Regions from separate parts of the Streptomyces sp. NPDC059564 genome, predicted to be linked through region 1. Evidence: riboswitches for the same ligand, from Rfam matches in the RefSeq annotation. Region 1 holds a riboswitch; each other region holds the start of a gene.
The links. A riboswitch is a leader RNA that binds a small molecule or an ion and turns the genes downstream of it on or off. The one in region 1 is predicted to bind thiamine pyrophosphate.

Region 1 (3,960 bases):
ATGGCGCGGGCGGCGGGGACGGGGATGTCGCCCTGGCCGAGGTGCAGGACGTCGGAGCCGATGGCGTGCGCGACGTCGGCGCGGTCGTTGACCGCGAGGAGCTTGCCGTGGCGGCGGGCGGCCTCGGCGAAGACCCGCAGGTGTTCGAGTTCCTCGCCGGCTTCCATGCCCTTGTCGCGGAGCTGGACGATGTCGACGCCGCCGGCCAGGGCGGCGTCGAGGAATTCGGGGAGGTCGCCCTGCCGCTTGCGGGCGTCCGTGCACAGGTAGAGCCGGGCGTCGGACAGGTGCTGCATGGGTGTACCCCCCGTGGTGGTGGCGTACGGGCCCGCGCGGGGCCCGTACGCCGGTGGATCAGCCGGTCAGAGGGCGAGCGCCTGGGCGCGTCGCTTCACCTCCGTGCCGCGATTCTCACTCAGCGCCTGCACCGGGGTGCCGGGCAGGGTGTCGTCGGCGGTGAACAGCCACTCCAGGATCTCCGCGTCGGTGAAGCGGTCGTCGCGGAGCACGGTCAGCAGGCCGGGCAGGCCCTTGACGATCTTGTCCCCGTCGATGAAGGCGGCGGGGACCTGGAGGGAGCGGTTCTCGCCGCGGCGCACGGCGAGCAGCTGACCTTCCTTGACCAGCTGGCGAACCTTGGTCACTTCGATGTCGAGCATCTCCGCGATGTCGGGGAGGTACAGCCAGGCGGGGACAAGGGCGTCGATCTTTGCGTCAATCTCGGTCACAGGCACAAGCCTGCCATCTCGGACCGACAGCCGGTACCCGAGCTGCCCCGGACGGGGGCCGGGGCAGGCCGGGACCGGGCTCGGCAGGGCGTCCGGCGGGGCCGGGCAGGCGGCGGCCGGGCAGGCGGCGGCGGTCGGGCGGCGGCCGGTCAGGCCGTGGCCGACTTCAGCGGGACCGAGGGGTCGGCGATCTTCGCCGGGTCCACGGGGACGGCCGATTCGATCAGCCTGCGGCCCTGCGCCAGGTCGCGCGGGCGGCCCACGGCCAGGACCGCGACGAGCGCGCCGCCGCGCAGCCAGCACACCGACCAGGCGGCGTCGTCCGGGTCGCCGCGCCACAGCAGGGTGTCGGCGCCGCCGTGGTGGCCCGCGTACTGGACGAAGCGGCCGAACTGCTCGGACCAGAAGTAGGGCACGGGGTCGTAGGCCTGGACGGGCTCCCCGGCGACGATGTTCGCCGCGACCGCCCGGGGGCCCTGCAGGGCGTTGTCCCAGTGATGGACCAGCAGCCGGGCGCCGTAGCGGGCCGAGGGGAAGGAGGAACAGTCGCCCACCGCGTACACCCCGGGCAGGGAGGTGCGCAGGTACGCGTCGGCGGTGATCGAGCCGTCGGGGCCGCGCTCGATCCCGGTGCCGTCGAGCCAGCCCGTGGCGGGCCGGGCGCCGATGCCGACGACCACGGCCCCCGCCGCCAGTTCCCGGCCGTCCGCGAGGTCGACCCGGCCCTCTTCGATCCCGGCCACCCGGGCGCCGGTGATCAGGGTGGCTCCGGCCTCGGCGTACCACCGGGCCATGGGGGCGGCCACCTCCGCGGGCAGGGCCCCGGCCAGGACCCGGTCCGCCGCCTCGACCACCGTGACGGCGCAGCCGGCCTCGCGGGCCGCCGTGGCGAACTCGGCGCCGATCCAGCCCGCCCCGACGACCACCAGGGCGGGGGCCGCGGCGAGGACGGGGCGCAGCCGGGTGGCGTCGTCGAGGGTGCGCAGCAGGTGCACGCCCGGGACGCCCTCGGCGCCGGGCAGGGTCAGCGGTTCGGCGCCGGTGGCCAGCACGAGGACCTCGTACGGGACGGGGCCGGCCGGGGTGTCGAGCTCGCGCGCGGCGGCCCGTACGCCGGTGACCTCGGTGCCGAGGCGCAGGTCGATGCGCAGTTCCTCGAAGTCGACGTCGAAGGCCACGTCGAAGGCGGAGTCCTCGGCCTTGCCGAGCAGCACCGCCTTGGACAGCGGGGGCCGGTCGTAGGGCTGGTGGGGTTCGGCGCCGAGGAGGGTGACGGGGCCGTTGAAACCCTGTTCCCGCAGGGCCACCGCCGTCTGCACCCCGGCCATTCCGGCGCCGACGATCACGACACCGGGCTTCGTCTGCTGCGTCTGCTCGCTCACCCGGCCCAGCCTAATGAACTGACGGCCCGTCAGGAACAGGGGGCGGGGAGAGACGGCGGGAAGACAGCGGGGAAGCGGCGGGGACAGCGGGGAGGCAGCCTTACCCGCCACCCGCGCCGGGGTTAGTCTGGCCACCGTACCTATCGCGGGAGTCCGGGCGCACCGGGCTGAGAGGGAGGCTGGCCGGCCTCCGACCGTACGAACCTGATCCGGGTCATGCCGGCGAAGGGAGGGGCTGGACGCCCATGCACTCATCTCGGAACGGATCCGGTCGAAACGGATCCGACGCCCTCGTCATCGGGGGCGGCATCATCGGCCTGGTCACCGCCTGGCGGGCGGCCCAGCGCGGACTGCGCACCGCCCTCGCCGACCCCGACCCCGGCGGCGGCGCCGCCCGCGTCGCGGCCGGCATGCTCGCCGCCGTCACCGAACTGCACTACGGCGAGGAGACCCTGCTCGGCCTCAACGTGGCCTCCGCCGCCCGCTACCCGCGGTTCGCCGCCGAACTGGCCGAAGCCTCCGGCGGCATGGACATCGGCTACCGGGCCTGCGGCACCCTCGCCGTCGCCCTCGACGCCGACGACCGCCTCCACCTGCGGGAGCTCCACGCCCTCCAGCGCCGCTGCGGCCTGGAGTCGCAGTGGCTCACCGGCCGCGAGTGCCGCCGCCTGGAGCCGATGCTGGCCCCGGGGGTGCGCGGGGGGCTGCGCGTCGACGGGGACCACCAGGTGGATCCGCGGCGGCTCGCGGCGGCGCTGCTGGCCGCCTGCGAACGGGCCGGGGTCACCGTGCACCGGGCGCGGGCCGACCGGCTGCTGACCACGGCCGACCGGGCGGTGGGCGCCGTACTGGAGGACGGTACGGAGCTGCGCGCCGGCCAGGTCGTCCTGGCGGCGGGCTCCCTCAGCGGGCGGCTGGCGGGGGTGCCGCCGGAGGTGGCGGTGCCGGTGCGGCCCGTCAAGGGTCAGGTGCTGCGGCTGGCGGTGCCGCCCGCGTACGCCCCGTTCCTGTCCCGGACCGTACGGGCCGTCGTGCGCGGCAGCCACGTCTACCTGGTGCCCCGCGAGAACGGCGAGCTCGTCGTCGGGGCCACCAGCGAGGAACTCGGCTGGGACACCACGGTGACGGCGGGCGGCGTGTACGAACTGCTCCGCGACGCCCACGAGCTGGTGCCCGGCATCACCGAACTCCCGCTCGTCGAGACCCGGGCGGGCCTGCGCCCCGGCTCCCCCGACAACGCGCCGCTGCTGGGCCCGACCGACCTGCCCGGGCTGCACCTGGCCACCGGGCACTACCGCAATGGGGTGCTGCTGACCCCCCTCACCGGCGACGTGATGGCGGAACTGCTGGTCACCGGCACCGTCCCGGAGGTCGCCCGCCCCTTCACCCCGCGCCGCTTCTCCACCACGCGTCAGGAGTCCTACGCATGACCATCTCCGTGAACGGCGAGCCGCGCGAGATCGCGGCCGGCACCACCCTCGACGCCGTGGTGGCCACCCTGACCGCGGCCCCTTCCGGCGTGGCCGCCGCGCTCAACGAAACGGTCGTCCCGCGCGGGCGGTGGCCGCACACGCCGGTGGACGAGGGCGACCGGATCGAAATCCTGACCGCTGTCCAGGGAGGCTGACCACCATGGCGGACGACCTCTTCACCCTCGGCGGCCGGACCTTCTCCTCCCGCCTGATCATGGGCACGGGCGGCGCCCCGAGCCTGGACGTCCTGGAGCGCGCCCTCGTCGCCTCCGGCACCGAGCTGACCACGGTGGCCATGCGGCGCCTGGACCCGACGGTGCAGGGCTCGGTCCTGTCCGTCCTGGACCGGCTCGGCATCGCGGTCCTCCCCAACACCGC
Region 2 (3,960 bases), on a different contig from region 1:
CGGCGGACTTCAGCAGAAACGTCGCAGCATGATCCTCGACTCGCTCGCGCACTTCCGCGACGCGGTCGGGGCCCCCGTCTACTTCGCGGTCTACCGCGAGGGTGAGATCGAGGTCGTGGGTGTCTCGGACACCCCGGCCAGCCCGGCCTGCGAGGAGTGGGCCGACTTCCGCGAGACCGGCCACGCGCACGCCATCGGGCAGTGCCTGCTCGGGCAGCTCGACGAGAAGGCGCGCAGGGAGTACTACGACCGTCATCCGGTCGAGAGCATCACGCCCTACACCGTGCGGGACGTCAGTGCCCTGGAGCAGCGGATCGGCTCCCTGGAGCGAATGCAGCCGGTGACAGAGCGTCAGGAGTATTCCCTGGGTACGGTGTGCGCGGCCATCCCGATCACCGCCGGCGATACCGCCGCAACCATGGCGATTTCACTCCCTTTGCACCAAGAAGACCGGTTGCTCTATGCGGTCGATCGGCTACGGAGTGAAGTAGGCGCGCTGTTGAGCACCCTCTCGTTCTCTATCAGTATCTGAAAACTCACTCCTTGTGATCTGCATGCGCTTACACCACCCTTGTCAAGAGGGCCTTGGGGGACCATTCCTGGCCACTTCCACTACAGCGGGGTAGTCAATGCGCGAGTCGGTACAGGCAGAGGTCATGATGAGCTTCCTCGTTTCCGAGGAGCTCTCGTTCCGGATCCCGGTGGAACTCCGGTACGAAGCCCGTGACCCCTATGCGGTGCGCCTGACCTTCCACCTTCCCGGAGACGCGCCTGTGACCTGGGCGTTCGGCCGGGAGTTGCTTCTCGACGGCATCAACAAGCCGTGCGGTGACGGTGATGTGCACATCGCCCCCACCCACCCGGACGAGCTGTCCGACGTCCACATCCGGCTCCAGGTCGGCGGTGACCGGGCCCTGTTCCGTGCGAGCGCGGCGCCGCTCGTCGCGTTCCTCGACCGGACCGACCGGCTGGTTCCGCTCGGTCAGGAGCGCAACCTCGGCGACTTCGAGGAGAACCTGGACGACGCGCTCGGCAAGATCCTCGCCGAATCGCGGCAGAACGAGCAGAACGCGGGCTGAGCGGGCGGCGGTGACAGGTCAGCGCTTGCGCCGGCGGCCCCGGCCGCCGCGGACCGGCCTCGGAGCCCCGTCGGCGACCGGAGATCCCGGTCGGTCGGCGGACACCACCAGCGTCGCGAGCGCCGTCGTCACGGGGACCGAGGCCACGAGCCCGATCGAGCCCACGAGGGTCCGTACGATCTCCTCCGCGACCATCTCGCTGTTGGCCACCGACCCCATACTGCTGTTCGCGATCGAGAACAGAAGCAGCAGGGGCAGCGCGGCGCCCGCGTACGCGAGCACCAGGGTGTTGACCACCGACGCGATGTGGTCGCGGCCGATCCGGATGGCCGCCCCGTACAGGGCGCGCGGGCCCATCTTCGGGTCGGCCTGGTGGAGTTCCCAGACGGCCGAGGTCTGCGTCACGGTCACGTCGTCGAGGACGCCGAGGGAGCCGATGATCACGCCCGCGAGCAGCAAACCGCTCATGTCGATGGACGGGTACAGGCCGTGGATCAGCCCGGTGTTGTCGTCCGTGTTGCCGGTCAGGAAGGCCCAGTCGATGAACACCGAACCCAGTACCCCGATCAGGAGCAGCGAGACGAGGGTCCCCAGGACGGCGACCGAGGTCCTGGCCGTCAGACCGTGGCACATGTAGAGGGCGATCAGCATGATCGCGCTGGCTCCGATGACCGCGACGAGAAGGGGGTTCGAGCCCTGGAGGATCGCCGGGAGGATGAACAGCATCAGGATCCCGAAGCTGACCACCAGGGCCACGAGCGCGAAGACGCCGCGCATCCGTCCGACCACGACGACCGCGACGGCGAAGATCCCGGCCAGCACCGCCAGCGGGAGCTTGCGGTTCACGTCGATCACGGAGTACTGGAGGTCCCGCGGAGCGTCCGGGGCGTAGGCGACCACCACCTTCTGGCCCTTCTCCAACTGCCGCGGCGCGCCCGGCTGGACGATCTCGAAGAAGGCCCGGCCCTTCTCCGGCCCGGTCGTGACCTCGACGGTCGCCTTCTTGCACTCGCCGGTCTGCGCGGCCTGCGCCTCGCGCCCCTCGGGGGTGGAGGTGTCGCCGGTGGGGGGCACCTGCGAGGCGTTCACGGATTTGCAGTCGACCTTTGCCAAGGCGACGACCAGGCCCTGCTGGGTCTGGCGGTCGAACCCCACTCCGGTGCGCTCGTGGGCCGGGGCGCCGCCCGGCCAGAGGACCACCATGCCGATGAAGACGGCGGCGGCGAAGGGGATCAGAACCGCGGCGATGACCTTGCGCAGATGCTTGGAGACCGGGGCAGCCGGCCCGTGGCCGTGGCTGTGGGAATGCCCATGCGGGGCACCGGCCGCGGGTCCGTGGGACTCGTGCTCGTGACCGGTGTGGCCATGGGGATCCGTGGGCGTGGTGGGGGGCTGCGGCGAGGACGTCACTGGCAGATCATCGCAAGAGATGAGGGGGCCCACTGTTCAGCACGCCACAAATGACGCTAGCGTGGGGGCACCTTTGCACAACGCGGGAGCTCGGAGCACCGGGCTGAGAGGGCGCTGATCACCGTACGCGCATGAAAATGCGTACGGGAAGAGGCTGCGCCGACCGCCGAACCTGTTACCGGGTAATGCCGGCGTAGGGAGATCAGGTCTCATGACCATTCAGGACGCACGCACGCCTGCCGTCAGCCAGGACGCCGACGGCCAGACCGAGCGCCAGCCCGGCTGGCACAAGGGATACCTGGCGGGCTCCCGCCCGGACATCCGGGTGCCGGTCCGTCAGGTCCACCTCACCAACGGCAAGGACGTCACGCTCTACGACACGTCCGGCCCGTACACCGACCCGCAGATCGAGACCGACGTGCGCCGGGGACTGCCGCCCCTGCGCGAGAACTGGATCATCGGACGCGGCGACACCGAGGAGTACGCGGGCCGTCCCGTGCGCCCCGAGGACGACGGCATCAAGCACACCTCCCCGCGCGGTGGCCTCAAGAACCTCGACGCGGTCTTCCCCGGCCGCCCCCGTCAGCCCCGCCGGGGCCGTGGCGGCGCTGCCGTCACGCAGCTCGCGTACGCCCGCCGCGGCGAGATCACCCCGGAGATGGAGTACGTCGCGATCCGCGAGAACGTCTCCCCCGAGGTCGTCCGCGAGGAGATCGCCGCAGGTCGCGCGGTGCTCCCCGCCAACGTGAACCACCCCGAGATCGAGCCGATGATCATCGGCAAGCGGTTCCTGGTGAAGGTCAACGCCAACATCGGCAACTCCGCGGTCACCTCCTCGATCGAAGAGGAGGTCGACAAGATGACCTGGGCCACCAAGTGGGGCGCCGACACGGTCATGGACCTCTCGACCGGCCGCAACATCCACACCACGCGCGAGTGGGTCCTGCGCAACTCCCCCGTCCCGATCGGCACCGTGCCGCTGTACCAGGCTCTGGAGAAGGTCGACGGCCGCGCCGAGGACCTGACCTGGGAGATCTACAAGGACACGGTCATCGAGCAGGCCGAGCAGGGCGTCGACTACATGACGGTTCACGCCGGCGTGCTGCTGCCGTACGTCCCGCTCACCGCCCGCCGCAAGACGGGCATCGTCTCGCGCGGCGGCTCGATCATGGCCGCGTGGTGCCTGGCGCACCACAAGGAGAACTTCCTCTACACGAACTTCGAGGAACTCTGCGAGATCCTCGCGACCTACGACGTCACCTACTCGCTCGGTGACGGCCTGCGTCCCGGCTCCATCGCGGACGCCAACGACGCGGCGCAGTTCGCGGAGCTGAAGACGCTGGGCGAGCTGAACACGATCGCCAAGCGCCACAACGTGCAGACGATGATCGAGGGCCCGGGCCACGTCCCGATGCACAAGATCAAGGAGAACATCGACCTCCAGCAGGAGATCTGCGAGGAGGCGCCGTTC
Region 3 (3,960 bases), on a different contig from region 1:
CATGACCCCGGCCGAGCGCCGTGAGGCGGTCGCCGCGATCGGCGAGAAGCCGTTCCGGGCCAAGCAGCTCTCCCAGCACTACTTCGCCCGCTACGCCCACGACCCGGCCGAGTGGACCGACATTCCGGCCGCCTCGCGCGAGAAGCTCCAGCAGGAGCTGCTGCCGGACCTGATGAACGTCATCCGGCACATCTCGTGCGACGACGACACCACCCGCAAGACCCTGTGGAAGCTGCACGACGGCACGCTCGTCGAGTCCGTGCTGATGCGCTACCCGGACCGGGTCACCATGTGCATCTCCTCGCAGGCCGGCTGCGGTATGAACTGCCCCTTCTGCGCCACCGGCCAGGCGGGTCTGGACCGCAACCTGTCCACCGCCGAGATCGTGCACCAGATCGTCGACGGCATGCGCGCCCTGCGCGACGGCGAGGTCCCCGGCGGTCCGGCCCGGCTCTCCAACATCGTCTTCATGGGCATGGGCGAGCCGCTCGCCAACTACAACCGCGTCGTCGGCGCCATCCGCCGGCTCACCGACCCGGAGCCCGACGGCCTGGGCCTGTCGCAGCGCGGCATCACCGTCTCGACCGTCGGTCTGGTCCCGGCCATGCTGCGCTTCGCCGACGAGGGCTTCAAGTGCCGCCTCGCGGTCTCGCTGCACGCGCCGGACGACGAGCTGCGCGACACCCTCGTACCGGTCAACACCCGCTGGAACGTCCGCGAGGTGCTCGACGCCGCCTGGGAGTACGCCGAGAAGTCCGGCCGCCGCATCTCCATCGAGTACGCGCTCATCCGCGACATCAACGACCAGGCCTGGCGCGGTGACCTGCTCGGCCGCCTGCTCAAGGGCAAGCGCGTGCACGTCAACCTGATCCCGCTGAACCCGACGCCGGGCTCGAAGTGGACCGCCTCGCGCCCCGAGGACGAGAAGGCCTTCGTCGAGGCCATCGCCCGGCACGGCGTGCCGGTGACCGTACGGGACACCCGTGGCCAGGAGATCGACGGCGCGTGCGGCCAGCTGGCCGCCTCCGAGCGCTAGCTTCCGGCCAGAACCGTTCACAATCGGCCGCGGGGTACCCTGTGGCCGGACAACTTCATCATTCCGACAGGGGAGCGCCACAGCGCTGAGAGTGCGGTAACCGTCATCCGCAGACCCTCTGAACCTCGCCCCGGTCATTCGGGGTAGGAAGTTCGGTCATCACTCAAGCTGTTGCGCCCTGCCCGGCGTCCGCTCCCACAGAGCGCCGGGCAGGGCCGCGTCTTCTCCTGGACATCCCAGGAGGAATTCACCAGTGAGCACCACCAAGAAGATCGCGGGCGTCGCACTCGCGGCCGCGCTCGGCGTCACCACGCTCAGCGCCTGTGGCGGCGGCGACGCCAAGGACAAGCCCGCGGGCGCGAGCGACGCCCCGAAGTCCAAGACGATCACCCTGGTCTCCCACGACTCCTTCAACGTGACCGACACGGTCCTCAAGGAGTTCGAGCAGCAGAGCGGCTACACCGTCAAGGTCCTGAAGTCCGGGGACGCCGGTGCCGCGCTGAACCAGGAGATCCTCACCAAGGGCTCCCCGCGCGGCGACGTCTTCTTCGGCGTCGACAACACGCTGCTCTCGCGCGCCCTCGACAACGGGATCTTCACCCCGTACCAGGCCAAGGGCCTGGACCAGGTCAAGCCGGAGTTCGTGCTCGACCAGCAGCACCGGGTCACCCCGGTCGACTCGGGCGAGATCTGCGTCAACTACGACAAGGCCTACTTCGCCGACAAGAAGATCGCCCCGCCGCAGACGCTGGACGACCTGGTCAAGCCCGAGTACAAGAACCTGCTGGTCACCGAGAACGCCGCGACCTCCTCGCCCGGCCTCGGCTTCCTGCTCGCCTCCGTCGGCAAGTACGGCGAGGAAGGGTGGAAGGACTACTGGAGCAAGCTCAAGGCCAACGGCGTCGAGGTCGTCGACGGCTGGGAGCAGGCCTACAACGAGCGCTTCTCCGGTTCCGCGGGCGGCAAGAAGGCCAAGGGCGACCGGCCGCTCGTCGTCTCCTACGCCTCCAGCCCGCCGGTCGAGGTCCTCTACGGTGAGCCGCAGCCGGCCGAGGCGCCCACGGGCGTGGCCACCGGCACCTGCTTCCGCCAGGTCGAGTTCGCGGGCCTGCTCAAGGGCGCGAAGAACGAGGAGGGCGGCAAGGCGCTCCTCGACTTCCTGGTGAGCAAGAAGTTCCAGGAGGACATGCCGCTCCAGATGTTCGTGAACCCGGTGGTCAAGGACGCGAAGCTGCCGGAGCTGTTCACGAAGCACGGCGTGGTCGTCGAGAAGCCGGAAACGGTCGCCCCCGACGCCATCGCCAAGAACCGTGAGCAGTGGGTCAAGGCATGGTCCTCGCTCGTCGTGAAGTAGTGCGGGAGAGCTCCCCGAAGGAGGGCGGGCGCGCCACGGCCGTCCGGCTGGCCCTGATGGCCGTGCCGCTCGCCTTCTTCGGGCTGTTCTTCGCCTATCCCGTCGCCGCGATCGTCGGGCGCGGGCTCAAGACGGACGAGGGCTGGCAGTTCGGCCGGATCGGCGAGGTCCTGGCCGAGCCCGACATCGCCGGTGTGCTGTGGTTCACCACCTGGCAGGCGCTGGCCTCCACCGCCCTCACCCTGCTGCTGGCCCTGCCCGCCGCGTACGTGTTCGCGCGCTTCGAGTTCCCGGGCAAGCAGCTGTTGCGCGCCCTGGTCACCGTCCCCTTCGTGCTGCCGACCGTGGTCGTCGGCACCGCCTTCCTGGCGCTCGTCGGGCGGGGCGGGCTGCTGGACGAGCTCTGGGGCGTCCGGCTGGACACCACCGTCTGGGCGATCCTGCTCGCGCACGTCTTCTTCAACTACGCCGTCGTCGTACGGACGGTCGGCGGGCTGTGGGCCCAGCTGGATCCGCGCCAGGAAGAGGCCGCCCGGGTGCTGGGCGCCGGACGGTTCGCCGCCTGGCGGCGGGTGACCCTGCCCGCGCTCGCCCCGGCGGTGGCCGCCGCCGCGCTGATGGTGTTCCTCTTCACCTTCACCTCGTTCGGGGTCGTGCAGATCCTCGGCGGGCCCTCGTACTCCACCCTGGAGGTGGAGGTCTACCGGCAGACCGCGCAGCTGCTGGACCTGCCGACGGCCGCCGTGCTGACCATGGTCCAGTTCGCCGCCGTCGCCCTGATCCTCGCCGTGCACGCCCGGACCGTACGCAGGCGCGAGACCGCCCTGCGGCTCGTGGACCCGGCGCGCACCTCGCACCGGCCGCGCGGGTGGGCGCAGCGCGGCCTGCTCGGCGGGGTGCTGCTGACCGTGCTGCTGCTGATCGTGGCGCCGCTGGCCGTGCTGGTGGAGCGGTCCTTCGACGCGCCCGGCGGGTACGGGCTGGGCTTCTACCGGGCGCTCCAGGACGCGGGCGCCGGGGGCGGAACGTTTCTGGTGCCGCCGCTGGAAGCCATCTGGAACTCCCTCCAGTACGCGCTGGCCGCCACCGCCATCGCCCTGTTCATCGGGGGGCTCGCGGCCGCCGCGCTGACCCGGCGCGCGGGGCGTTTCGTACGGGGCTTCGACGCGCTGCTGATGCTGCCGCTCGGGGTGTCCGCCGTGACGGTGGGCTTCGGCTTCCTGATCACCCTGGACGAGCCGCCGCTGGACCTGCGGACCTCGTGGATCCTGGTGCCGCTGGCGCAGGCCCTCGTCGGCGTCCCGTTCGTGGTGCGGACGATGCTGCCGGTGCTGCGGGCCGTGGACGGGCGGCTGCGGGAGGCGGCGGCCGTGCTCGGCGCCTCCCCCTTGCGGGCCTGGCGGGAGGTGGACCTGCCGCTGGTGCGGCGGGCGCTGCTGATCGCGGCGGGCTTCGCCTTCGCCGTGTCGCTGGGCGAGTTCGGGGCGACGGTGTTCATCGCCCGGCCGGACCACCCGACGCTGCCGGTGGCCGTGGCGCGGCTGCTGGGGCGGGCCGGCGAAATGAACTA

Region 2: another riboswitch for thiamine pyrophosphate. It lies ahead of thiC (phosphomethylpyrimidine synthase ThiC); the one in region 1 lies ahead of thiO (glycine oxidase ThiO).
Region 3: another riboswitch for thiamine pyrophosphate. It lies ahead of ACFV0Q_RS02530 (thiamine ABC transporter substrate binding subunit); the one in region 1 lies ahead of thiO (glycine oxidase ThiO).

What each region holds. Positions count from the first base shown of each region.
Region 1 is NZ_JBHWBP010000170.1:870-4,829, reverse strand. Features, by position in the region: gene thiE (thiamine phosphate synthase) at 1-296, opposite strand, end outside; gene ACFV0Q_RS25180 (Rv2175c family DNA-binding protein) at 363-728, opposite strand; gene ACFV0Q_RS25175 (NAD(P)/FAD-dependent oxidoreductase) at 878-2,110, opposite strand; TPP riboswitch at 2,246-2,358, shown strand; gene thiO (glycine oxidase ThiO) at 2,356-3,540, shown strand; gene thiS (sulfur carrier protein ThiS) at 3,537-3,737, shown strand; gene ACFV0Q_RS25160 (thiazole synthase) at 3,743-3,960, shown strand, end outside.
Region 2 is NZ_JBHWBP010000001.1:63,372-67,331, forward strand. Features, by position in the region: gene ACFV0Q_RS00310 (IclR family transcriptional regulator) at 1-532, shown strand, start outside; gene ACFV0Q_RS00315 (SsgA family sporulation/cell division regulator) at 630-1,079, shown strand; gene ACFV0Q_RS00320 (YibE/F family protein) at 1,098-2,489, opposite strand; TPP riboswitch at 2,562-2,706, shown strand; gene thiC (phosphomethylpyrimidine synthase ThiC) at 2,701-3,960, shown strand, end outside.
Region 3 is NZ_JBHWBP010000005.1:52,805-56,764, reverse strand. Features, by position in the region: gene rlmN (23S rRNA (adenine(2503)-C(2))-methyltransferase RlmN) at 1-1,036, shown strand, start outside; TPP riboswitch at 1,095-1,204, shown strand; gene ACFV0Q_RS02530 (thiamine ABC transporter substrate binding subunit) at 1,290-2,390, shown strand; gene ACFV0Q_RS02525 (ABC transporter permease) at 2,447-3,960, shown strand, end outside.